2 regions of the Ignatzschineria larvae DSM 13226 genome follow, and region 1 is predicted to be linked to the other one. Evidence: riboswitches for the same ligand, from Rfam matches in the RefSeq annotation. Region 1 holds a riboswitch; the other holds the start of a gene.
What was found. A riboswitch is a leader RNA that binds a small molecule or an ion and turns the genes downstream of it on or off. The one in region 1 is predicted to bind preQ1.
Positions count from the first base shown of each region.

Region 2: another riboswitch for preQ1. It lies ahead of WMO13_RS06160 (7-cyano-7-deazaguanine/7-aminomethyl-7-deazaguanine transporter); the one in region 1 lies ahead of queF (preQ(1) synthase).

Region 1 covers NZ_CP150637.1:2,355,928-2,367,768, forward strand. The annotation lists gene WMO13_RS09745 (tetratricopeptide repeat protein) at 1-1,711, opposite strand, end outside; gene WMO13_RS09750 (MFS transporter) at 2,192-3,406, opposite strand; PreQ1 riboswitch class I at 3,716-3,760, shown strand; gene queF (preQ(1) synthase) at 3,764-4,237, shown strand; gene WMO13_RS09760 (DUF1622 domain-containing protein) at 4,475-4,849, opposite strand; gene pyrE (orotate phosphoribosyltransferase) at 4,855-5,520, opposite strand; gene pyrF (orotidine-5'-phosphate decarboxylase) at 5,520-6,230, opposite strand; gene WMO13_RS09775 (ABC transporter substrate-binding protein) at 7,262-8,182, shown strand; gene WMO13_RS09780 (chorismate-binding protein) at 8,730-10,472, shown strand; gene fnr (fumarate/nitrate reduction transcriptional regulator Fnr) at 11,126-11,839, shown strand.
Region 2 covers NZ_CP150637.1:1,504,962-1,516,802, reverse strand. The annotation lists gene WMO13_RS06175 (hypothetical protein) at 1-63, shown strand, start outside; gene WMO13_RS06170 (NYN domain-containing protein) at 87-1,001, shown strand; gene cfa (cyclopropane fatty acyl phospholipid synthase) at 1,210-2,358, shown strand; gene WMO13_RS06160 (7-cyano-7-deazaguanine/7-aminomethyl-7-deazaguanine transporter) at 2,507-3,166, opposite strand; PreQ1 riboswitch class I at 3,174-3,218, opposite strand; gene WMO13_RS06155 (hypothetical protein) at 3,340-3,759, opposite strand; gene WMO13_RS06150 (FUSC family protein) at 3,973-5,889, opposite strand; gene WMO13_RS06145 (2OG-Fe(II) oxygenase) at 6,124-6,723, shown strand; gene xpt (xanthine phosphoribosyltransferase) at 6,945-7,520, shown strand; gene WMO13_RS06135 (B12-binding domain-containing radical SAM protein) at 7,761-9,308, shown strand; gene ispE (4-(cytidine 5'-diphospho)-2-C-methyl-D-erythritol kinase) at 9,390-10,244, opposite strand; gene lolB (lipoprotein insertase outer membrane protein LolB) at 10,334-10,888, opposite strand; tRNA gene WMO13_RS06120 (tRNA-Gln) at 11,099-11,173, shown strand; gene WMO13_RS06115 (ribose-phosphate pyrophosphokinase) at 11,299-11,841, shown strand, end outside.

The sequences.
Region 1 (11,841 bases):
GCTCTTCTGCTGCTTCCTGTGTTTCAAGCAGTACAAGCTCAGGATCTTGGGTTTCTAATTCTGTTGATTCTGCCGCAAGTGTTTCCGCAACTACAGCATCTGTTTCTGCATTATCACCGCTATTATCTACAGATTTCTCCTCAACATCTTCATCTATAGCTTCATCGGTAGGAAGTTGAAGTAGCGGATCGGTTGTTGCAGAGTCTTCAACAAGTGCCATGGAGCTATTATTGTCTGCCATCATGTTGATATCATCATTAGCATTATCGACTAATGCTTCATCACTATCATCTTCGATATCAAATGGGAAGTAAGATTGCACGATAGAATAAGCGTAGCAGCCATCCTGATATTGCACATCACAGGCTTTTTTGTACCAATTCAGTGCTTCACGGAGATCTTGTTCGACATATTCCCCATGTTCATACATATACCCTACATTAAATATCGATGGGCCATGACCTAATGATGCAGCCTTTTTGTAAAGTTCTAATGATTTTGCATAGCTCTGATCAACGCCTTCACCTAAGTCATACTGTACAGCAAGACTAAAGAGTGCTTCAGGATAATCGCTTAAGCTTGGATTTGAGTAGTATTCAAGTGATTTTTGATAGTCTTGTTCTACTCCGTTACCATAATAGTAGAGCTCGCCGAGATTATAGAGTGCATCTTTCGATCCTAACTCAGCGGCTTTTTCAAAGATCACTTTTGCTTTCTGATAATCCGCTTCACTGTTATTGAGCTCTCCTTGAGTCTCATAAAGTAGACCTAGAAGAAATGTATCATCGGCATTGTTCGCTTCAGCACCATCGATTAGTGTAGCGGCATGATCATTTAAGAGCATGAGTCTCTCGAAGGTATTTAAAGTAAGGATGTCGGCGACAACTGGTAGCGTCTCGGTGGTATTGTTGACTGAGGGTATCTCTTTTTTCGCTTGAACTAAAAGATCATCAAAACCTTCAGAGCGAACAGTTAACTGATCTTTTGATTCACAGCTTGAAGCATTCCCTTGTTCACAGCCTTTTTGATACCATTCAAGGGCTTTTTCACGATTTGGCACAATCTCACCGATATTGCCATTTTCATAAGTATAGGCAAGGACATTAATAGAATCCGCATGATTTAAATGAGCCGCCGCTTCATAGAGTTCAATCGCTCTATTTTGATTCTCCTCTACACCACGACCGGACATATAGAGAGAGGCAAGACTAAAGAGCGCTTCTGCTTGACCTTGATCAGCGGCTTTTTGGTAATACTTTGCCGCTTCTAGATAATCTTGTTCAACGCCTTCCCCATAATAGTAGAGTTCACCTAAAAGGTAGGAGGCATCTTTAGAGCCCAATTTTTCTGCATCTAAGAAATATTGTTTGGCTTTCGCAAAGGTTTCAGGATTATTATCATTTTCCCCTTCTGAATAGTAGTAATATCCAAGGAGAAAGAGATCATCAGGATTTTGCGCTTTAGCACCTTGCTCGATCGTATTGAGATTCGATTTGAGCTTTTGATGACGAGCCGTTTGAGATGAGGTGAGTAGTTTTTCGATAGAGAGCTCCGCACTCTTATCTGCGGCAATTTTTGTTTCCGAAACTGCCTGATAACGATCGAGCGTTTGATCGATATAATCTTCGAGGGAATTTGCGGCAAGTGCTGGTGAAAGCATTGCTGAAACAATCAAGGAGAGAAGTAATTTTTTGGAAGAAATCTTGCGCATATTGAATAACTCCTGATAAGTAGTCATTAAGAGGTGAGTACTCTTAAAGTTGGTATTCGAATAAAGTTCATCCCTCAAGTTATCATCTTTAAAAACACACTTGTAACGTTTTGAGAGAGTATTAGATTCTGCATTGACATCAACAAGAATCTCTAATTGATGTTCATTATAAACTGAAATTAGACATAGTGGCATTATTACAGAGAATAAATTTCATTTTTAATAAAATTAAATATTAATGAATCATGAATTGCAAGGGTAAAAAAAGAGTAGAAACAGGGTAACAGCCTATTTCTACTATTACAGACAGCCTATAATGATCTCAATATTGCCACAAACAATAACCTATTATATATAATATTAACTGTAAATAAAATAATGAAATAATATATTATTATAATAGAATTAATATAATATTAAGATAGGTAAAGCATATTGTTTTTTATCCCGATATATTGATACCCTGTGCAATAAGACTCTTTAATCAAGTATTTTACCTTTTGTTTCTGGAATTAAGAAGATAAAAGCAAGCGCCGATAAGAGATATACGCCGGAGATTAAGCCTAATGCATAACTGATGCTATATTGCATCGCGAGTGTACCGATAATAACAGGTGCAAAACCAGCAATACCACGACCGATATTAAAGATAATATTTTGAGCGGAAGAACGAGCTTCGGTAGGATAGTGCTCGGAGAGAAGCGCTCCATAGCCTCCCATCATGCCATTCACAAAGAAGCCTAAAATAGCGCCTAAGAACATTAATACATAGTAATTCGATTGTTGGAAATAGATCCACACAAAAGCAGCGCTGACTAAAAGGAAGAGAATATAGACAGGGCGGCGACCAAATTTATCGGATGCAGAACCAAAAGTGAGAGTACCGATTACCATACCGAGCGTTGTAATAAGCGTCCAATAGAAAGTGCCTGAAAGCGTAAAACCATGCTCTTTTGCTAGCATTGTTGGCATCCACACCATAATGCCGTGAAAGCCGAAGTTTTGTACGCTTGTCGCGATAATAAGGCCTAATGTTGTGAGCGTTGTGCGCGTATCTTTAAACAGCGGTTTAATGGAGATTTTATTGCGATGTTCTCTTTTCACTTGTAACCAAATTTCAGGTTCACTCAGGTTGCGGCGTGTCCACCAAACTAATAGTGCCGGCAATGCACCAATAATAAACATGCCATGCCAGCCGATATAAGGGGAGAGTAACCCTACAACTGCCGCTAGTACAATCCCGATTTGAAAGCCAATGGCGACTACTGCTGTTGCTCTTGAACGTTTATTCGCCGGCCAGGTTTCCGCAACTAATGTCATCCCGATGCCAAACTCACCGCCTAAGCCTAAACCTGCTAAGAAACGAAAAACCGTAAACATCTCGGCACTTGTAGAGATTGCTGCTAATCCTGTAAAGAGAGAAAAGAGTAGGATAGTCCAGTTAAAAACACGCACACGACCATATTTATCGGCCAACATTCCAAAGACAATTCCCCCAATAACGGTTCCGATTAAGGTGATTGTCTGAATCATACCGCCTTCGGCATCGGTTAAACCAAATTCCGCTTTAATAAGCATCAAGGCAAAGGCGAGAATCATAATATCAAGGCCATCCATTGCGTAGCCTAAGGTGGACGCAAGGAGCGTCTTACGATCCCCTTTCTCGATTGTAGGGACGTGATTGTGCTGTGTCATAAGAGATCCTTCTGAACAAGTATGAGATATGCAATAAGAGAATGTGAGAATTTGCAGAGATACAAATTTCAAGTATTTAAAACGGAAAATATTATAGCAACTTATTCACAAGGCTCATAAAAAAAGGCTCTAAAATAACGATTATCTTTGATAAATCTCTTTGATATCGCATCGGTCAATTTTTCTTGGATATATCCCTTAGAGATAGCTTTATAGTTGATTTGAGAGATCAATAAAGATCTGTGGTTTTGACAGGAATATATTCTCCTTTTTTGTCATCAAGAGCCTAAGAATGATATGATCATCCCTGATTTAGTGGTTCGTAACCCTCCCACAATAAAAAACTAAGGATTAATGATGACAACGGATAAAAAAACACAATTAGAAAATTTAACATTACTGGGGAATCAAGCAACGATCTACCCAACGGAATATTCGCCGGCGATTTTAGAGACCTTTAAAAATGCCCATCCTGATCGGGAATATTTTGTGAATTTTCATTGCCCTGAATTTACCACGCTCTGCCCGCTAACGAATCAACCCGATTTTGCTACGATCTATATCTCTTATGTCCCGACCATTGAGATGGTCGAGAGTAAATCGTTGAAACTCTATCTCTTTAGTTTTCGCAATCATGGCTCTTTCCATGAAGATTGTGTCAATATTATTCTCAATGATCTTGTCTCATTAATGGATCCTCTCTATCTTGAGGTGCGTGGTGAATTTACCCCTCGCGGCGGCATTTCTATTCATCCTTATGCCAATTATGGTAAAACAGGAACGCGCTGGGAAGCGGTTGCTCAAAGTCGGTTAGAGAACTTTCAGTTCTAATATTCAAGTCTAATAGAATGATCTTAGAATAGATTTATAATAGAGATAAAAAAGATCTACTTGAGAATGAACGATGGTATAAACCATTCTTCAAGTAGATCTCTTGTGGTTGGATCACGAAAAATAGATTATTCATGATTGATCGATATTGATTGCATCCTTGCTTATATCGACTTTATTGATTGATATTATCCCTAGCCATCAAATTTTTTCTTAAACAATTATTTTTTCAAGCCATTATTTCTCAATTTGTTCTTTCTCTAATCGTTCTCTCTCGCCGGCCTCAATCTCTTTGCCTAAGAAGAAAGAGATTGCGGTCCGAATGACCACAATGCCCCCTAAAATTAACATATCGTCAATAGAGGGATTCATAATGGTTTCGATAATATCAGAAGCTATGAGTATCTCTAAACTCAAGAGAATATAGGAACCGAGATAGATCTTAATACCATTATTTTTATGAGCAATCGCAAAGCGGTCAGCTTTAGAACATTCATTTTTGATAAAGCCAAAAGCCGCTTTCACCACGCCGATTAAGAGTACAAGAATTGAAAAAATATTGAGAATATCGACTAAGAGCTCAACGCCCCATTCAATATAAGCAAATATCATAGTGATTACTTACCCCAGCTACTTGGATCTTTATTCCATTCAGTGAGGGCAACACGCTCCTCTTCGCTAATGATGTTTTTGCTAAGCGCTGTTTCAAGCAGTGCAGGATAATTACTTAAAGTCGCATAATGTAGACCTACTTTACCAAAGTTTTCCGCTGCAATAGGTAGATCGTAAGAGAAGATTGCCGCAACACCAATCACTTCAGCGCCTGCTTCTTTGAGTGCATCTGCACAGGTTAAAGAGCTGCCACCGGTTGAGATTAGATCTTCTACGATTACGACTTTTTGGCCCGGCTTAATAATTCCTTCGATCATATTCCCGCGACCATGTTTCTTAGGTGAGCTACGAACATAGACCATCGGTTTTTCTAAGACCGCACTCACCCAAGATGCGTGAGGAATGCCGGCCGTTGCGGTTCCCGCAATCACTTCTACTCCAGGGAAGTTCTCCTGGATCAATTTAATCAAATTTTTTGAGATAAATTTCCGTACTTCAGGATGACTGACAATAAGACGGTTATCACAATAAATTGGAGATTTAAGGCCTGATGCCCAAGTAAAAGGATCTTTAGGCGATAATGAAACAGCATCGATAGAGAGCAGTGCTTCCGCAACTTTATGTTTTACGGTTTCATCATGTTGTAAATTAGCAGTATTATTCGTATTCATTATTCTGTTCTCTCCCATTCTTCTTTCACTGTGTAATATGCTTTTAATGGATCTTTCGCTTGTGTAATTGAGCGACCTACAACGATATAACTTGAACCATTTTTCTTTGCTTCAAAGGGGGTCATAATCCGGCGTTGATCATCCGCGGCATCAGAGGCTAGACGAATCCCTGGGGTGACACAAAGGAAGCTGTCGCGCGTGTTTTCTTTGACCATCTTCGCTTCTAGTGCTGAGCAGACAACGCCATCTAATCCTGAATTATTGGTCATTTTGCTGTAGTGAATGACTGATTCAAGTAAGCTTGTTTGAATATTTTGCTCTGCTTGCATCTCTTTTTCACTCATACTCGTCAGCTGAGTAACGGCAATAAGACGTGGACGTTTTGAATTGCCACTGCCAATCTCTAAGCCTTCTAACGCCTCTTCCATCATGCGTTTTCCTCCGGCAGCATGGACATTCACCATATCAACGCCCATTTTAGCAAGGCCGATCATCGCACTTTTTACGGTGTTTGGAATATCGTAGAGTTTTAGATCTAAAAAAACCTCATAACCTCTTGCTTTGAGAGTTTCAACTAGCATAGGCCCTTCGTTATAGAAGAGCTCCATCCCAATTTTAATATAGAGTTCTTCCCCTTTAGGCATCATCTCTAGAAAAGCTTTCGTTTCGAGATAATTGGGGAAGTCGAGGGCAATAATGGGTTTTGTCATAACAATCTACTTTTATTTTATTTTTCCAAAAAAAAACCGACTATTGTCGGCTATTCCTCTTATGAATGATTGAGTTGTGAACAACGAGTTTGGCCTGTTTGTTTCATCTGCAAATATCCCTATTTCACTTTCATTCATTTAAATTGGGCATATTCTAGCACCGTAAATTGGGAATGAAAAGTATTTAATCGATGAATAGGATTATGAATAAGGATCTCCTTAAAAATAGGCTAAAAATCGAGGCTAAAATCGTCAAATAGTAAACTTTCGAAGTTTTAATATACTATTTTTTTTCAATAGAAACAAAATGATAGTTGTCAGTAATGGTTGTTACTTATAATTGAGATATGACTTGTGGATAACTTTGTGGGTAATACTGTCTATATGTTGATAACAACCGTGAAAAGATCTATTAAGATTCATTTAAGGGAACGCTATTATAGTAAATTTGGTTTAAGAAAAATGGTTTTAAACACCACTTGCAAGATGCCGGATAGAACGGCTTTCTTACTTATTACAGCCGATGCGCCGGCATTTAAACAAGCTTATTTTGAACCGATATTACTATAAAATAAATTCTTAGCATTGATCTATAGAGTTGCCTATAGAAAATTGGGTTTTAAGGAAGATTGATTATGAACGGTTTATCGGAAATAGGGTAAAAATAATGCAATATTGGAACAATTTAAAATAAATTTTAGATATGAAAAAGTAGCAATCATCAATCATCTCACTGATTGAGCAAAAAAATGTGAAAAATTTTAATAGAAAGAGTAGACAAGTCGATTATTTTCAATAATAATAAGAATCATTCTCAAAAGAGATCAATAGTCAATTGAGAATGGAAGCATAAATTTTAATGAAGCGTTCTGTAACTATAAAGTTTAAATATATCTCATTGATATATTTCTAAGATAGGCTTGCTAAACCTATCTACCCTATTGACTTATTAAGAGAGCTTACTCTGTTAATAAGACTGATTATAAATAAAAATTCGGCAACCTATGATATTGCTGAATCAAAGGACAACAATGAAAACTCTGTTAAAACGTAGTGTTTGGATGCTCCCTTTAATGACAGCGCTCTCTGTTATCTCTCCTTCTATGGCTGTGGATAAAGGGATTGTTATGGATTTTGGGGCTGTGGATACCCTTAAAGCGCTAGGTAAAGCGGATCGTATCTCTGCGTTGCCAATACAGAATTTGCCGGCCTATCTATCCGATTTAGATCTTAAAGATATTCAAAATAGCGGTGGAATGAAATCGCCTGATTTAGCGGTATTTGCAGAGTTAAAACCCCAATTTATTGTGATATCTCCTCGCTTAGGCGGTCGTGTTGATGAATTAAGTGAATATGGAAAAGTACTTAATTTCACAGTAGATTCAGATCATTATGCTCAATCGGTGGCGACAAATATTTTGGCGTTAGCAGAGTTAGTGGATGCCGAATCCGAAGCAAAAGCATCATTAGATGTACTGAATGGCAAATTAGATCAAGTACGGGCTGAAATAGCCCAATTCCCTCAAACAGCCCTTGTGATGATCCACAATGATGGTCACTATATGGCAACGCCCACAAGTGGAACTGCAAAATTTATTCATCAATTTTTAGGGGTGAAGAATGCGGCTCCTGAAGTACCGCAACCCACAGAACAAGATAAAGATGCTCGCCCTGCACGTCAAGCAGTGGATGAGGCTTATTTGAATAACATTCAACCAGATCTTATTTTTGTAGTCGATCGTAGTAGTGCGATTGGTCAAACGCCGATGGATCAATCTCTATTTGAAACCAATGTTGTCAGTAAAGCAATGAATAAAGATGGAAAAGCGATTAAAGTGATCTATCTTGATCCAACCCTCTGGTATCTTTCAGGTAATGGCTTAATCAGTATCGAAACGCAAGCGAATGAGGTTCTTTCGGCATTAAAAGATTCTTCATCTTCTGCTCAATAAAAGCATATTGAAGAGGAAATCAGAGATGAGCAACTCTGTTTAGATTCCTCATAATTTTTATGGATAGTAGCAATATTTCTTGTAATCGCTATCCCTTGATAAAACACAGTTTCTGCTCTTGGCCCTGATCCTTAGAAATAGAATTTGTTGACTTCCTCCAAAAAACATGCAAATTATATCCTAAGACTTCTAAACGATCAGGGTTCTTTTTTTATCTTGAGATAATAAAGTGTCACGATAAAAAAGGAACCACTAGCTTCAAGTGAGAAATCCCCCATTTATAAGGAATTTAAAGATGACCTCAACTATTTTAACAACACCTCGCCGTTGGTGGCCTGTGATGAAATATCGCGGGACGTGGTGGCGTGTCAGTTAAAATAAGAGTCACCTAGAGATTTTAAGCCCGCAATATGCGGGCTTTTTTGATGCACTCATATTGTGGAATGAAGTCTTCGGTTTATCCCCGTAACCCTTCAATCAATGATGGATGAGGAAAACTATCCATATATAAAACAAGTCAGTTAACCACAATAAGAGGAATCAAATCATGCCTTACACTACTTTTAATCGTTCACAAATATTCACACTTACAGAATCACTGACAAAATCAGCAGATCACTATTTTGATCCTTGCACACTCTTTACAGAGCTTGTGCATCAAAATCCACAAGCGCCTTACCTACTCTTTGAATCTGCTAGTACCGATGATCAACGCGCCCTTAAAAGCCTGATCATTACTCAATCAGCGCTTACGATCAGAGCCTTAAAAAGTCATGTTACTGTCCGAGCAATGACAACTTTAGGGGAATATTTACTTGCGTATCTCCAAGAAATTTTTAAATCTGAATTAATTCATTTTCAGGATCAAGAAGCGATATTTGATCTCCCCTTTGATGCAGCAGTTCGCCCACGAGGTGTATTGACTATTTTAGATCCGCTATTAGCGCTTAAGAATCCCGAATTTTCGCCTTTTATTGGCGGATTACTCGGATATGATCTTGTGGGGGATGTTTATCAAATCACCATTCCTGAAAAGGGGAGAGAACGAGATCTTTCTCTCTATCTTGCAGAAGGCTTGATTACAGTAGATCATCAAACAAAAGAGAGTCGTTATGAAGAACTCTTTTTGAGTGAAATTACGACGCGCCTTGAGAGTTATAAATCTTTTAATCAACATTTAAAAGATTATCAATCTATCCTCGATAGAGTGAGTCATCACACTGATTCCCCCACAATATCCCCAGAGTTATCCACAGGAGATCATAAGATTCAGACAGATTCTACAGAAATAAAAGCGAATCAAAATGGGTTATCCACATTATCCAAAGGTTCTACTCAGAGTTATACGCAATCTTATCATCAACAATATTCACAGAGTTATCCACAGGCTGATGGGGATATGCGGAATGTGATGGATCCCGAAAAAGGGGTTCAGATCCCTGATAGAGCACCCTTTAAAGCTATAGTAGAGTCTTATATTGAACAGATTCATGCGGGAAAATTAGCGCAAATCGTACCTTCTCGTACTTTTACAGTGCCGTGCCCTGACCCTTTAAGTAGTTATCGAGCACTTAAAACAGCTTATCCAAGTCCTTATCTCTTCTATCTTCACGATTCTGAATTTACGCTCTTTGGTGCCTCGCCGGAATCTTCCCTTAAATATGATCCGACAAGTCGAGAGTTAGAGCTCTATCCAATTGCCGGTACTAAACTGCGAGGGATGATCAATGGTGAGATTGATGAAGCGTTAGATCAACTTGCTGAAGAGACTTTGATTAATGACCCAAAAGAGCGTTCGGAACATCTGATGTTAGTGGATCTAGCAGAAGAGGATTTAGCGCTTGTTTCTGATCCTGAGACCATCGCAGTTAAAGCTTTAATGAAAGTCGATCGTTATCGTTATGTAATGCATTTAGTTTCACAAGTTGTAGGCCGCTTGCGAGATGATCTTTCACCGATTGATGCCTATTTAGCGGTGATGAATATGGGAACTTTGACCGGCGCACCAAAGCGTTATGCAATGGAAGAGATCTATCGATATGAACAAGTGGCTCGAGGGAGTTTCGGGGGGGCTATTGGTTATATTCAAGCTACGATGGAAGGGGAATATTTCGATAGTGCAATTGTAATTCGTTCGGCTTATGTGGCTGATGGTATCGCAAAAGTACAGGCGGGTGCCGGTATCGTGGCAGAATCGAATCCTGATCGAGAAGCAGATGAGACAGAGAATAAAGCAAGTAGTGTCATTATGGCTATCTTGCAAGCACAATCAATGGAACAAGTAGTTTAACGGATAATTTGATTGTGTAATCCTTTAGAAGGGTAGCTGTCGTTAGAAGATCAATAGTGAGATATGATGACTTTTACTCTTCTACTTTAGAAAGGACTTTTAAAATTAATATAATTGGCAATATTTTTTATTTTTATTTTTAAATTATTTAAATAAGTTATAGGATTATTCTTTTATGACTATAATCTAAATAGCGAGTGCAGTGTTTAAGCGGGAAAACGTGGTAATATAGTGGCTAGAGATTATTATGAAAAGAAGATTTAATATATTAAAATATAGAATTTGAGATCGTAATAAATAAAAATGGCTATCTATCAACCATGATTGAATAGCATTACTCATGTTTTCTACCATATATTTACGTAAAGATATTACAAATATGATAATAATCGTTGTAATATGAGAAAATATGTATTAATTTAGTAGGAAAAGGATTTTCTACAGTCAAATTGAAATAATAGTGGTAGCAGTGATATCTATCAGGAAATATCTATCATCAAGAACGTTATTTGTGGGTATTAATTTATTATTTGCAATGAGTCAAAAGTGTATTCTTTATTGGTTAATGCGCTATTTTGTTTCACTCTATGATAGAATTCGACGTGAATGAGTAGATAAACAGTAGAAAAGCATCTTATGTTGAGGGAAAAGGCATGCATAAAAAAATTAAAGTCGCATGTGGAAATTGTAGCTTACAACAACTCTGCCTACCCGTTGGGCTTGAGAATAGTGAGTTTGTAAAATTAGAAAAGATTGTACAACGCGGTAAACCTTTGTCACGAGGTAAACATATCTACTATCCCGGCGATCCTTTTACATCACTTTATGCTGTACGTTCAGGTGCAGTGAAAACATACAAAGTTGCCAATGATGGAACAGAGTATGTCACGAGTTTCTATCTTCCTGGGGAAATTATCGGTTTAGATGCATTAAGTTCCGGTGTTCATACTTGCGGGGCTAAAACTTTAGAAACAACGAGTCTCTGTGAAATTCCGTATACTCAACTTGACACGATTGCGGTGACGATCCCGAATATCTCCCGACAATTACTCAAAATTATGAGTCATGAGATTAAGTGTGATGAACAGATGATGACAATGATCGGTTCTCAACCGGCACAAGCACGTTTGATTGCGTTATTCTTAAGTCTTTCTGCGCGTTTAAAACGTCGTGGTTATTCTGCTACTGAATTTTCATTGAGTATGTCTCGTGCCGATATCGGTAGCTATTTGGGCTTAGCAGTGGAAACAGTGAGTCGATTATTGAAAAAGTTACAAGATCAAGGCTTAATCGAAGTGAATCATCGGCAAATTAAACTTCTCGATCTAGATCAATTACGGGAATTAGTCAATTTAGAGATCCATTAATA
Region 2 (11,841 bases), 850 kb from region 1:
ATCGATCTCCAAAATATATATGAAATTTTGAATCAAAAGTTAATAACATTGCACCCTGAATAGTGACATATTAGAGGACAGAACTGGTGAGCCAAATTTCTCAGAATATCGCTGTGTTGATCGATGCCGATAATACATCTCATGCACTAATAGGGGCTATTTTAAAAGAAGTTGCCAAATATGGAACACCTTATGTTAAGCAAGTCTATGGTGACTGGAGTTCCCCAGCTCTTAAAAATTGGAAAGAAAAATGTCTGAGCTATGGATTAGTTGCAATTCAGCAATTTTCTTATACCACTAATAAAAATGCTACAGATATAGCCATAGTCATTGACGCTATGGATTTACTACATAGTCAGCAATTTGATGCTTTCTGTATTGTTTCGAGTGATAGTGATTTTACAGGATTAGTATCTAGAATTCGTCAGAATGGTATTAAGGTTTATGGAATAGGTAAGCAATCTGCTACGGAAGCTTTTCGAAAATCTTGTGATAAATATATTTTTATTGATAATTTATTGATGAGAGAACCAATAGATAATGGCAACAAATCTGCTAATGCAGATAATAAAGAGGTTTGGGATCAAATATCTTTGAGGTCAGATTTGTCATTATTAAAATTGATTCGTAATGCTATTAAAGAACATGATCAAGATACAGGATGGGCAACTTTAGGAATTGTCGGAACTTATATTAATAAAGTAAATCCTGAATTTGATTCTCGAAATTATGGCTATTCAAAATTATCGGAACTGATTGACGCGATCGGCCTGTTTAAATTGGCGGCGCAAAAAAATACTCTTCGTATTGCTTGCGAGTTGCCTAAGAGTGAATTAAAGAAAGTGCGACAAATTATTAAAATGCATAGCTATGACGAGAAAGATGAAAACTCGTTAAATAAAAATCTAATAGGGAGGGCCTTTAAAGAGAGGGGTATTCATTATAAAGAGGCTTTTGGTTGTAATTCTTTGACTTCTTTTTTAGAGAAAATTTATAAATAGTTGATTTTATAGATCTCTAGATATATTAACATGATTATTCATTTATAGATAAACATATTATAAACTATATATTATTAATAATTTTTGTAGTATTATATATTTTACTAAAGTTATATAGTCATATAAATATCATCTAGTTATCCTGTTTATGTGGCTCGATGGGATATTGTTTAGAGTTAAATATATTTATTCAATCTTGGAGAGTATTATGAGCAACAAGAGTGATACATCACTTGAAAAAAAATCACAGTGGAAACGTATAGCGCAGGAGATGTTAGCGCAAGCAGGAATAGAGATTAATGGCTCTAATCCTTATGATCTACAAATACATAATGAAAATTTTTATCAGCGTGTCTTGCAAGAAGGATCTATAGGATTAGGCGAAAGCTACATGGATGAGTGGTGGGATTGTGAACGATTAGACCTCTTTTTTACCCGTGTCTTAAGCGCTAAACTTGATCAGAAGCTCCCCAAAAATTGGCGTGATATAGCTCGTATTATTATAGCTCGTATTTGGAATTTGCAAACTAAGAGTCGAGCTTGGATTGTGGGTAAAGAACATTATGACTTAGGAAATGATCTTTTTTCTAGAATGCTAGATCCTTATATGCAATATTCTTGTGGATACTGGGCGAAAGCTACCACTTTAGAAGAGGCACAACAAGCTAAATTAGATTTGATCTGCCGTAAACTAGATTTAAAGCCCGGCATGCGCTTATTGGATATAGGTTGTGGTTGGGGTGGATTATCTGCTTATGCAGCAACACACTACGGTGTATCTGTTACCGGAGTGACAGTCTCCAAAGAACAACAGAAATTAGCACAAGAGCGTTGCCGAGATTTAGACGTAAAGATATTGCTACAAGATTATCGTGATCTTGATGATCAATTTGATCGTATCGTTTCGGTCGGGATGTTTGAGCATGTTGGTCCTAAAAATTATTCTGAATATTTTGATGTTGTACGTAAAAATATTAAGGAAGATGGTCTGTTTCTACTGCATACCATAGGTTCTAATTATAACAAGATCAATGTTGATCCTTGGATCGAAAAGTATATTTTCCCTAATGGTATTTTGCCATCAATCCAAGGAATTGCGAATGCAAGTCAAAGTAAGTTTATAATGGAGGATTGGCATAATTTTGGTGCAGATTATGATCGAACCTTAATGGCATGGTATGAGCGATTTGTGAATGTTTGGCCAGAAATTGAGAATAATTACACACCAAGATTCAAACGCATGTTTAGCTACTATCTTCTTGCTTGCGCGGGTGCATTTAGAGCTCGTGATATTCAATTGTGGCAAATTCTTTGGAGCCCAAATGGTGTTGATGGTGGTATTAGAGTCCCTCGTTAATCTATCAAACTTTAAGTTAAGCTAATTCATAAAAGATAATCCCCTAATATTGATCTATAAAATTATTAGGGGAATCTTTATTATAGTTCTATGTCAATAACAATATAGAGACAAGAAATAGTCATTTAGATTATGAGAATCCATTAAATTATGCTGTGATTTTTTCTGCTTGGAGCGATGACATCTTTTTAAGAATAAAGTTCAGGAGTAGGCCGTAAAGCGGGAGGAAGAAGATAGCACAAATCAATAATTTAAACGCATAATCCACGAGAGCAATTTCCTGCCAATTAGCCGCCATAAATGGATCATCGCTTTGATAAAATGCAATGAAGAAGAAAACGATTGTGTCTATAAAGTTACCGGCAATTGCCGCTGCACTGGGCGCAACCCACCAACGGTGATTTCTGCGAAGATAACTAAAAACAGTAATGTCCATTAATTGTCCCACAAGATATCCAGCAAAACTAGCAAGTGCAATTCGTGCGACAAAAAGATTGAAAGTTGATAGCTCATTAAAACCTAGCCATTCGCCTTTGAAAAAGATCACTGAGATAACATAGGAGATAATAAGTGCCGGAATCATCACGACAAAAATAATGCGGCGTGCAAGTGAAGCGCCAAATACTCTAATGGTTAAATCTGTGGTGAGGAAGATGAAGGGGAATGTGAAAGCGCCCCAAGTAGTATGAAATCCGAATATGGTGAAGGGAAGTTGTACAAGATAGTTGCTCGAAGCAATAATCAGAATATGAAAGAAAGAGAGCTGATAGAGCGCTCGTCGTCTCTCCGCTTGCGTAAATTGATACATAAATTTTAATTCCTTAGTTTTTTTGCGTGGGAGGTTCTCGAACCACGAGGTGCTGTATTGTAGCCTAAAGTGGAGTAATAAAAAAGCCGCAATAGTATGCGGCAATTAGACAAATAATTTGTAGTTATTTACACGATATCCATAACCTATCTCGAGTTATTTAACTATTGGCTCTAATATTTGACATCATTGACCACATCATTAATATTCTTATGATCCTTTTCTGTAAGGATGTAGTCTGTCACTTTGATGTTCCATTTTTCATCTTTACACTGCAGACCTTGTAGATTGCAACCATCTACAGAGTAAGTTGCAATTCCTAATGAACCAAAATTATTGGTAAATTCTGCGTGTGAAGATGGGCGTAAAATAACTTGAATAAATTCATACCCTTTTGCTTCATAAGACTGAGCCGCTAATTTTAATGTGGCTTCTCTATCACTTTTAGTAACAGCCTCCGGTGCATAGATATCGACAACAATCGCTTTTTTATCGTTATCTGTAATTGGTGTCTCTTTTATAGTGGTAATCTCTGCTGCATGTAGTGATGATAAGAAGGAGAGTGCTAATATTGTTAACAAACTTTTTTTCATGACTAAAATCTATCCTCATATTTTTTGATAAATTGATATTGCGGCTAAAAAATGGAACGTATAAATTAGAAAAAGCCTTAATACTTTTAATTCTAATAAGTTATTTTTTGTTCATATTTGTCATATAATAATATACTTTCCCTTTTTTGTCTCTGAAAGAATGTTTGTTTTGGGTGTAGTACCGTTTTTAATAAGAATACTGTGAATATATATTTATTTAGGTACAGATAATCTCTTTTCTATCGCATTTTGTAACGCAATAATTTCTTGCGTAATAGCTGGAAATTGCGAGATAATTGGCACTGGTCTAATGGTTATTGGATTATTATATTGTAGGGAGTTTGCTAATACTTCAAAGAGATAGATTAGAGAAGCAATTTCCGATTCGGTCGGTATATTTCGGTGATCCACTTCGGCCGCATGCTCTAATAAAAATGCAATCTTTTCAATAGAATAGATGATCGGCCAGTAGTATTCGATTAGCGCTTTTTTAAGCGGAATTTCGCCAGAGGCAGCATCATACAGTGCTGTGAGATTTGTAACATTCGTTCGCATTTTGATAATACGATCATGGATTTGTTGGTGAGAAGAAGATGTTTCTGGAGAGAATAGAAGCAATAACATTTGAGATTGATTGCGAAGCGTGCGCATCATGATCCGCGGGATTCTAAGCGATGCAGTTCTTCTACCCATTAAAATAACGCCAATAAGGCCAATAATACTACCAATGATTACATCGATCATGCGAGCACTTGCAAAGTAAAAAGCGGAAAATTCTCCGCCGGTAATTGTTTCTGCAAGAATTAACGCATTGGGTGTAATAAAGATAATGGCAAGTCCATAATTTTTGACAATAAAAAGTTCAGTGAGCGCTGTAAATAATAGAATGGAGAGTGCCACCGCATAGCCTGAGGGGTGAAAATGGAGAATAATTGTGGCGATGATAATGCCGAGTATTGTTCCCATTGAGCGTTGCAAAGCTCTATGGAATGTAGCAATCATTGAGGAGCCAGACATCACGGCAACACAAGATAGAGGAATCCAGTAGGATCTAGTAAAGTCAAAGCTATGGGCAATAATGGTCGCAATAGAGGTGATAATACCAAATCGAATAGCGGTAAGAAAAACAAGAGAGTTACGATCAAGCGTATTGAGCAAAATCTCTTTGATTGTAATGCGTTTTTCTAGAGAAATAGGTTTCAGATTTTCGGCAGGATCATTGATGATATTCGCCATAGTCTGATAATAGTTTTGTAACGCTATGTCCGATAGCTGTGGAATGGTGAAAAGTGAGGATTTTTTGAGGTTGTTTTTTAAAGCGCTTTCAATTTGTTCAATCAATGCTAAACATTCATCGGGAAGTTTCTCTTTGTGTTCTGCATAATGACTCATAAGATAGAGAAAATACTCATTTCCTGTAATGGTTAAGTGTAATAAACGTTGATATGTTTTTGAAGGAGAACCAGGTAGTTCCCCACTCATCAATATCTCTAAAGTATCCCGTAACAAGCTCATTGTTTTATATTTTTCATCATGAAATTGATCTGTACCGATACTTGCAGTAAAGCGATGAAGTTGATGATAGGCATTACTGACAGCCTTAATCTCAGGGCGATGAGGATTAATCAAAAAACCGCTCATAGCAATTAGCCAAGAGAGAAGCGCCCCTAGTGCAACTAATCCTGCACGGAAAAAAGCCCCTTGTAGATCTGTGATAGGCATATCGGCAGTGAGGGCAAATACCATGATAAAAAAGATGGCTGAAGGACCGATAAACTTTAGTGCATTAAAGATAAAGATCATGACGGTGGCAATGAGTCCAATTAAGATGATCATTGCTATGGGGTAGGGTGCAACAATAGAGCCTAAAAAAGCACATAGTACAATCATCAACCCCACAAATAGAAGTCGTTTGGCAAGATGAGCATAGGGCAAGCGAAAGGCATACAAATAGGTGAATCCCCCTAAACCTGTCATTAGTCCATACTGAAGTTGATTAAACCACAGTCCAATAAAAATCGGTAACGACATTGCTAAAGCTGCGCCGATAGCCCTCTCCCAAGGGAATGGGCGATTATTGACGGCAATGGCGGCTTTAAATATTTGCCTAGCTTTTTGTAATCCGTTCATTTTTAATCTCTATATTTATGCTGAATAACAATATTATACGTGATTTTTAATTTTTTCTTGTGATGAATAAAAAATTAGGTTATAGATAGAAATTAGTTCAAAATAACTCTAGTTTAGTTTGGCTGATAGCAATTGATATAAGGAGGTTTTGAAAGAATATTACAACTGCCTTTTACGGAATTTAATTTGTGTCTTGCTGTTCACTTTTTCATTTAACTGGGACTTTAAAATACCATGGCAATTAATCATCAAATAGAAGCATTTATCTCTGCGCTTGCAACAGACCGGTATTATGTTTGGGATCACTTTTTGGATTCAAGTGAAATTCAAGCAATCAGAGAGGCCATCCCCGATAATGAACTACATGAAGCACGTATCGGCCATAAAGATACTTTACAAAATAATAAAGCGATTCGAGGCGATCAGACATTGTGGTTAGATACGAAAATGGCGCCGCCTATTCAAGATTACCTTGTGAAAATGGATGAAATCCGACAGATTTTGAATAGAGAGTTTTTTTTAGGTTTGAAAGATTTTGAAACGCATTTTGCTCGTTATGAGCCTGGTACTTACTATAAAATGCATATCGACAATCCTAAAGGAGTAAGTCGAAGAAAGGTGACGACGGTACTCTATCTCAATGAAGATTGGAAACCTGGCGATGGTGGTGAGTTAGAGGTCTATAATTTGGCACAAGAGAAGATACTCACTGTAGAACCGATTGCCGGGCGCATTATCTTTTTCTTATCAGAAGATTTTCCGCATGAAGTTACTACGACAAATGTGGTGCGGGATAGTATTACAGGTTGGTATCTCACAGAAAAACTGTTGTAACCATTGAATAAGCCTATTGTCTATTCTTTAGAAGAAAGGGAGCATTCCAAGGGATTTTGCGGTACAATATTGCACAAATTTTTAGATCAATCTCTCTAGGTTAAAGCAAGGAAATGTAACGAATTGCAGTGTTTGATAATCACTTGTTTTTCAAATTAAAATTTTGCATTTAACCATACTAATAAAGGTGAAAATGAGTTTCACCATTTAAAGGTTTCCTTATGAAATTACTTCACGATAGAATTATTCAAGATGGCTTAGCTTTTGATGATGGTACATTAAAAGTCGATAGCTTTATCAATCATCAAATGGATCCTATTTTAATGAAATCCATTGCGGTTGAGTTTGTTCGCCGTTTTGCTAATTTACCTATCAATAAAATTATTACGATTGAAGCAAGTGGTATTGCACCGGCAATTATGCTCGGTTATCTACTTGAATTACCTGTTGTTTTTGTGAAAAAGAAAACCCCAAAAACAATGGAGAAGATGTATCTCTCGTCGGTTTACTCTTACACTAAAGATCGTACTTATGATGTCTGTGTCAGTGAAGAGTATCTCTCTAAGGAAGATAACGTCCTCTTTATTGATGACTTTTTAGCAAATGGCAATGCGGCATTAGGTGTGAAATCGCTCATTGATCAAGCGGGTGCTACGCTCTATGGCATGGGCTTTATCATTGAAAAGAGTTTCCAAGAGGGCCGGGATCGCTTGCTAGCGGAGGGTATTAATATCCAATCTCTAGCGCGTATCTCTTCACTTGCCGGCGGTAAAGTGCAATTTGCAGCAGAACCTTAAAGTTTGATGATATAGAAATATTGATATAATTCGCGAATCCCAATCGCTACAGTGATAAAACCTATAGTGGTAAGTAGGGACTCGCAAAATTAGAGTAAAATCCGGCGCATTTGCGATCTCTTATGGGTAGGAATACATTATGAGGGGGCAAATGCGTATTTGTTTAAGGTCGTGGTTAATTAGGGAAGGGATGCAGATTAGATTAAAAGAGATCGATCTGTTGATCTTTAGAAGGGCAATATGGATATATTATTGATAACGCTTAATGCACGTTATGCTCACGCTTCATTAGGGCTTCGTTATCTCAAGGCGAATCTCTATGAATTAGAAGATCGGGCAGAAATTTTAGAATTTACGATTCAGCAGAATCGGGAGTCAATGCTTGAAGAGATTCATAAGAGATCCCCTAAAATCGTCTCTTTTGGTCTTTATATCTGGAATTTTAATGAAACAACGGCTCTTATTCAGGATTTACGGGCATTAATGCCGGACTTAATTATCAATATTGGTGGGCCGGAAGTCTCTTATGAATATGAAACAATCGCTATTTTTCCATTAGTGGATTACCTCATTACCGGTTGGGGAGATGTTAGTTTTTATCAATTAGCCAAATCGATTCTATTAGAGGGGAAACCTTGGCCAACGAAGGTTATTAAAGGGGTAGAGCCCCCGTTAGAAGAGATTAAATTACCTTATTATCTCTATAATGAGGAAGATATCGCCCATAGAACGGTCTATATTGAAGCTTCTCGAGGTTGTCCCTTTAAGTGCGAATTTTGTCTCTCGAGTTTAGATAAGACGGCGTGGCGCTTTCCTTTAGAGCCTTTTTTGGAAGCGATGGAGGATCTCTATCGAAGGGGCTTGCGGCAATTTAAGTTTGTTGATCGCACATTTAATCTAAAGAAAGATTTTACTTTAGCGATTTTAGATTTCTTCCTTGATAAAATTGCTGATAATCCCGAAGAGCCACTATTTTTACATTTTGAGTTGGTACCGGATTACCTTTCAGATGAACTTAAAGCGAAAATTTTAGAGTTCCCGGATGGATCACTGCAATTTGAAATTGGTATTCAAACCTTAAATACGACAACTCAGCAGTTAATCTCTCGGCGAACAAATCTGCCGGTTGCTAAGGAGAATATCTCTTGGCTCTCGAAAAATACTGATGTGCATCTGCACGTAGATCTTATTGTAGGATTACCTGATGAGGATTTAACGAGTTTTGCACAAGGATTTGATGAGCTCTGGTCGTGGGAGCCTCAAGAGATTCAAGTAGGTATCTTAAAGCGGTTAAAAGGTGTACCGATTATCCGTCATAGTCAGGAATTTGAATATCGTTTTAGCCAAGTGCCACCTTATTCCATTTTGCAAAATAGAGATATGCCATTTACAACTGTAATGGAGATGGAACGTTTTGCTAAGTTTTGGGATAGTGTCGCTAACTCTGGCCGTTTTAAAGCGATTTTACCTATTATTTTAGAGAGTCAACCTTTCAAACATTTTAGCGCGCTATCGCAATCACTTTATCAAGCGTTTGGCCGCAGCTATGGTATTGCGTTAGATCGACTTTTTAGGGCAATTTTTGATCATTTAGTAAATGAGCGAGCATTGCCGGAAGAAGTTGTGCGAGAGGCGATGCGTGAGGATTTTCTACGTACCGGTATTAAAGGTTGGCCTAAATATTTAGGTGATCGTCCCGATGCTTTATTATTTGCACAAGAAACGCCGGCGGAACAAGCGGCAAAGCAAGCATTACCACAAAGACAACGACAACATCGCACTGGATAGAACGGCTTCCTTGCCTCGATCAGCCGATGTGCCGGCATTTAGATAAGCTTATTTTGAACCGATCTTGTTATAATGAGATATTCAATCAAGGGGTAACTCAATCGGAGAATCGGTGTAGAGCATTGAGCGATTTAAACTTTTAAACGGTTGTAATTGCCACTGTTCTTTTTTGGCTAATGATTGAAGGGATTCCCATTTTTCATCTGTGGGTTTAGGGATAAAGAGGCAAGCCCCCGTGCCGGTAATATAGGGAGATAATTCAACCGCTTCAAGTTTTGTCATAATGGTTTGCATAACTGGATAATGCGCAAAGATAGCGGGCAAACAATCATTGATAGCACGGTCTTCTGTAAAATATTGCTCGGTAAAAAGAGGGCTATTGCGAATTAGATGCGGGCTTTCGAAGATTTCTTTGGTACTAATATGAATGCCGGGATTGATCAGAATAAAATCAGACTCAGGAGGTTCAATCGGTGTTAATTGCTCGCCAATCCCCTCAGCCCAAGCACTTTTGCCATAAATAAAGATTGGCACATCTGCGCCGAGTTGTTTGCCAATTTGAATAAGCTCGTCTGTGGTAAGGTAGAGTTCCCACAATTGATTGAGCACAACTAGAGTCGTTGCGGCATTAGAGCTTCCCCCACCAATGCCGGCACCCATAGGTAGATGCTTAATAAGATCAACCGTGACCCCTTTCTCAATTTGGCTATATTCTTGCAGGGCAATCATAGCGCGATAGATCAAATCTTCCTCAAGCGGGAAAAGTTCGTGATCATAATCGAAATGAATCTCACCAGTATCATTGACCTGAAAACCAATTTCATCATAGAGATTGGTAAATTGAAAAATGGTTTGTAAATAATGATAGCCATTCGCTTCTTGTCGAATAATACGAAGCATACGATTGATCTTTGCCGGAGAAGGGAAGTAGAGCATAGTAGAGATCCTATAATTCTATAACAAGTTTTCTAGATTGTGTCGCTATCGATATGATAATGAGAGATATGCATTACAGTATGCATTGTTTAATGGATAATCCAATTATCAATCAGGAAGCGTAAACGAATATCATTACCGCGCGTTAAAGTCATTTTAAGGGGAAGTTGCATACCATTTTTCTCAATCCATTCCTGGTAACTAACTGTCCAGCCATCTTCTTTAAATTGTTTAGGGAGACCTTTATCGTCGAATACAACCTTAGTATCCGGGTGAGTTGTCTTACCTTTGATCCATTGTTGAGAACCTGATACAGGCCAATCAACGCCGGTGAGGTTCGCAAAAAGACGATCAGGGTTTTTATCTTTGAAAGTTTCTTCATCAATAGTAATACTGGTTTCTTGATCATCAATGGCAATATCGACGCGACCTTGTGCGAAAGGGCCTTGAATAATGATATTAATAGCTTCATTTTTAGCCTGTTCAATCGCAAAGCTCACCTGACCACTTTGAGTGGGGTGCTTTATGGCTGTTCGACCAAATACTTTATAACTTTCAGCATCTTCTATTGTTTCGTAGATAGGGACAGTACAGGCTGATATCAGTAGAGCAAGTGAAAAAGGAATAATTTTTAGTCGTTTCATAGTTTTTTTTACAAAATTTGATAGAATTGTTTGCGTTATTTTAAGAGACGGATAAGTTGCTAGTTTATAATAAATGTATAAATTCTGTTGCTTATTCTACACTTTGAAATTGATTATAGACAGAAGTCTAGGTGAGTAAAAAAAACTCAATGCTTTCTAAAAAATCGCTAGACAAATTATAAAAGATGTCTATAATAGTTGTTCTTCAGATGGGCTATAGCCAAGCGGTAAGGCAGCGGGTTTTGATCCCGCCATCCCCAGGTTCGAATCCTGGTAGCCCAGCCAAATTTATAAAGGTATTGCACTGTAATTGAGTTGATTATGTCAAAGAAAAGATTACAATTCGTGGCAATACCTTTTTTCTATTTTAATCCCCCCACTTTACTTTATTTAATAGAGGATTCTTTGTAATGAGCAGCAAAGACCAGATGATGGTGTTTACCGGAAACGCCAATCCAGAGTTAGCTAAGAAGATTGTTAAACATTTAGGGCTTGAATTAGGAGATGCGACTGTTGGCCGCTTCTCAGATGGAGAAGTAATGATCTCTATCAATGAAAATGTACGGGGGAAAGATGTCTTCTTTGTACAGCCTACCTGTTTCCCAACAAATGATAACTTAATGGAGCTTCTGGTTGCGTGTGATGCGCTTCGTAGAGCATCTGCAGGTCGTATTACGGCGGTCATTCCTTATTATGGTTATTCGCGTCAAGATCGTCGTCCTCGTTCAGCGCGCGTACCGATCTCTGCTAAAGTTGTGGCGAATATGATTACAAGCGTGGGTTGTGACCGCGTATTAACAATCGATCTTCACGCTGATCAAATTCAAGGTTTCTTTGAAATTCCTGTAGATAATATCTATGCTTCATCTGTTATTCAAGCAGATATTATGAAGCACGATGCTTCTAATATTACGGTTGTTTCTCCTGATGTAGGGGGTGTACTTCGTGCGCGT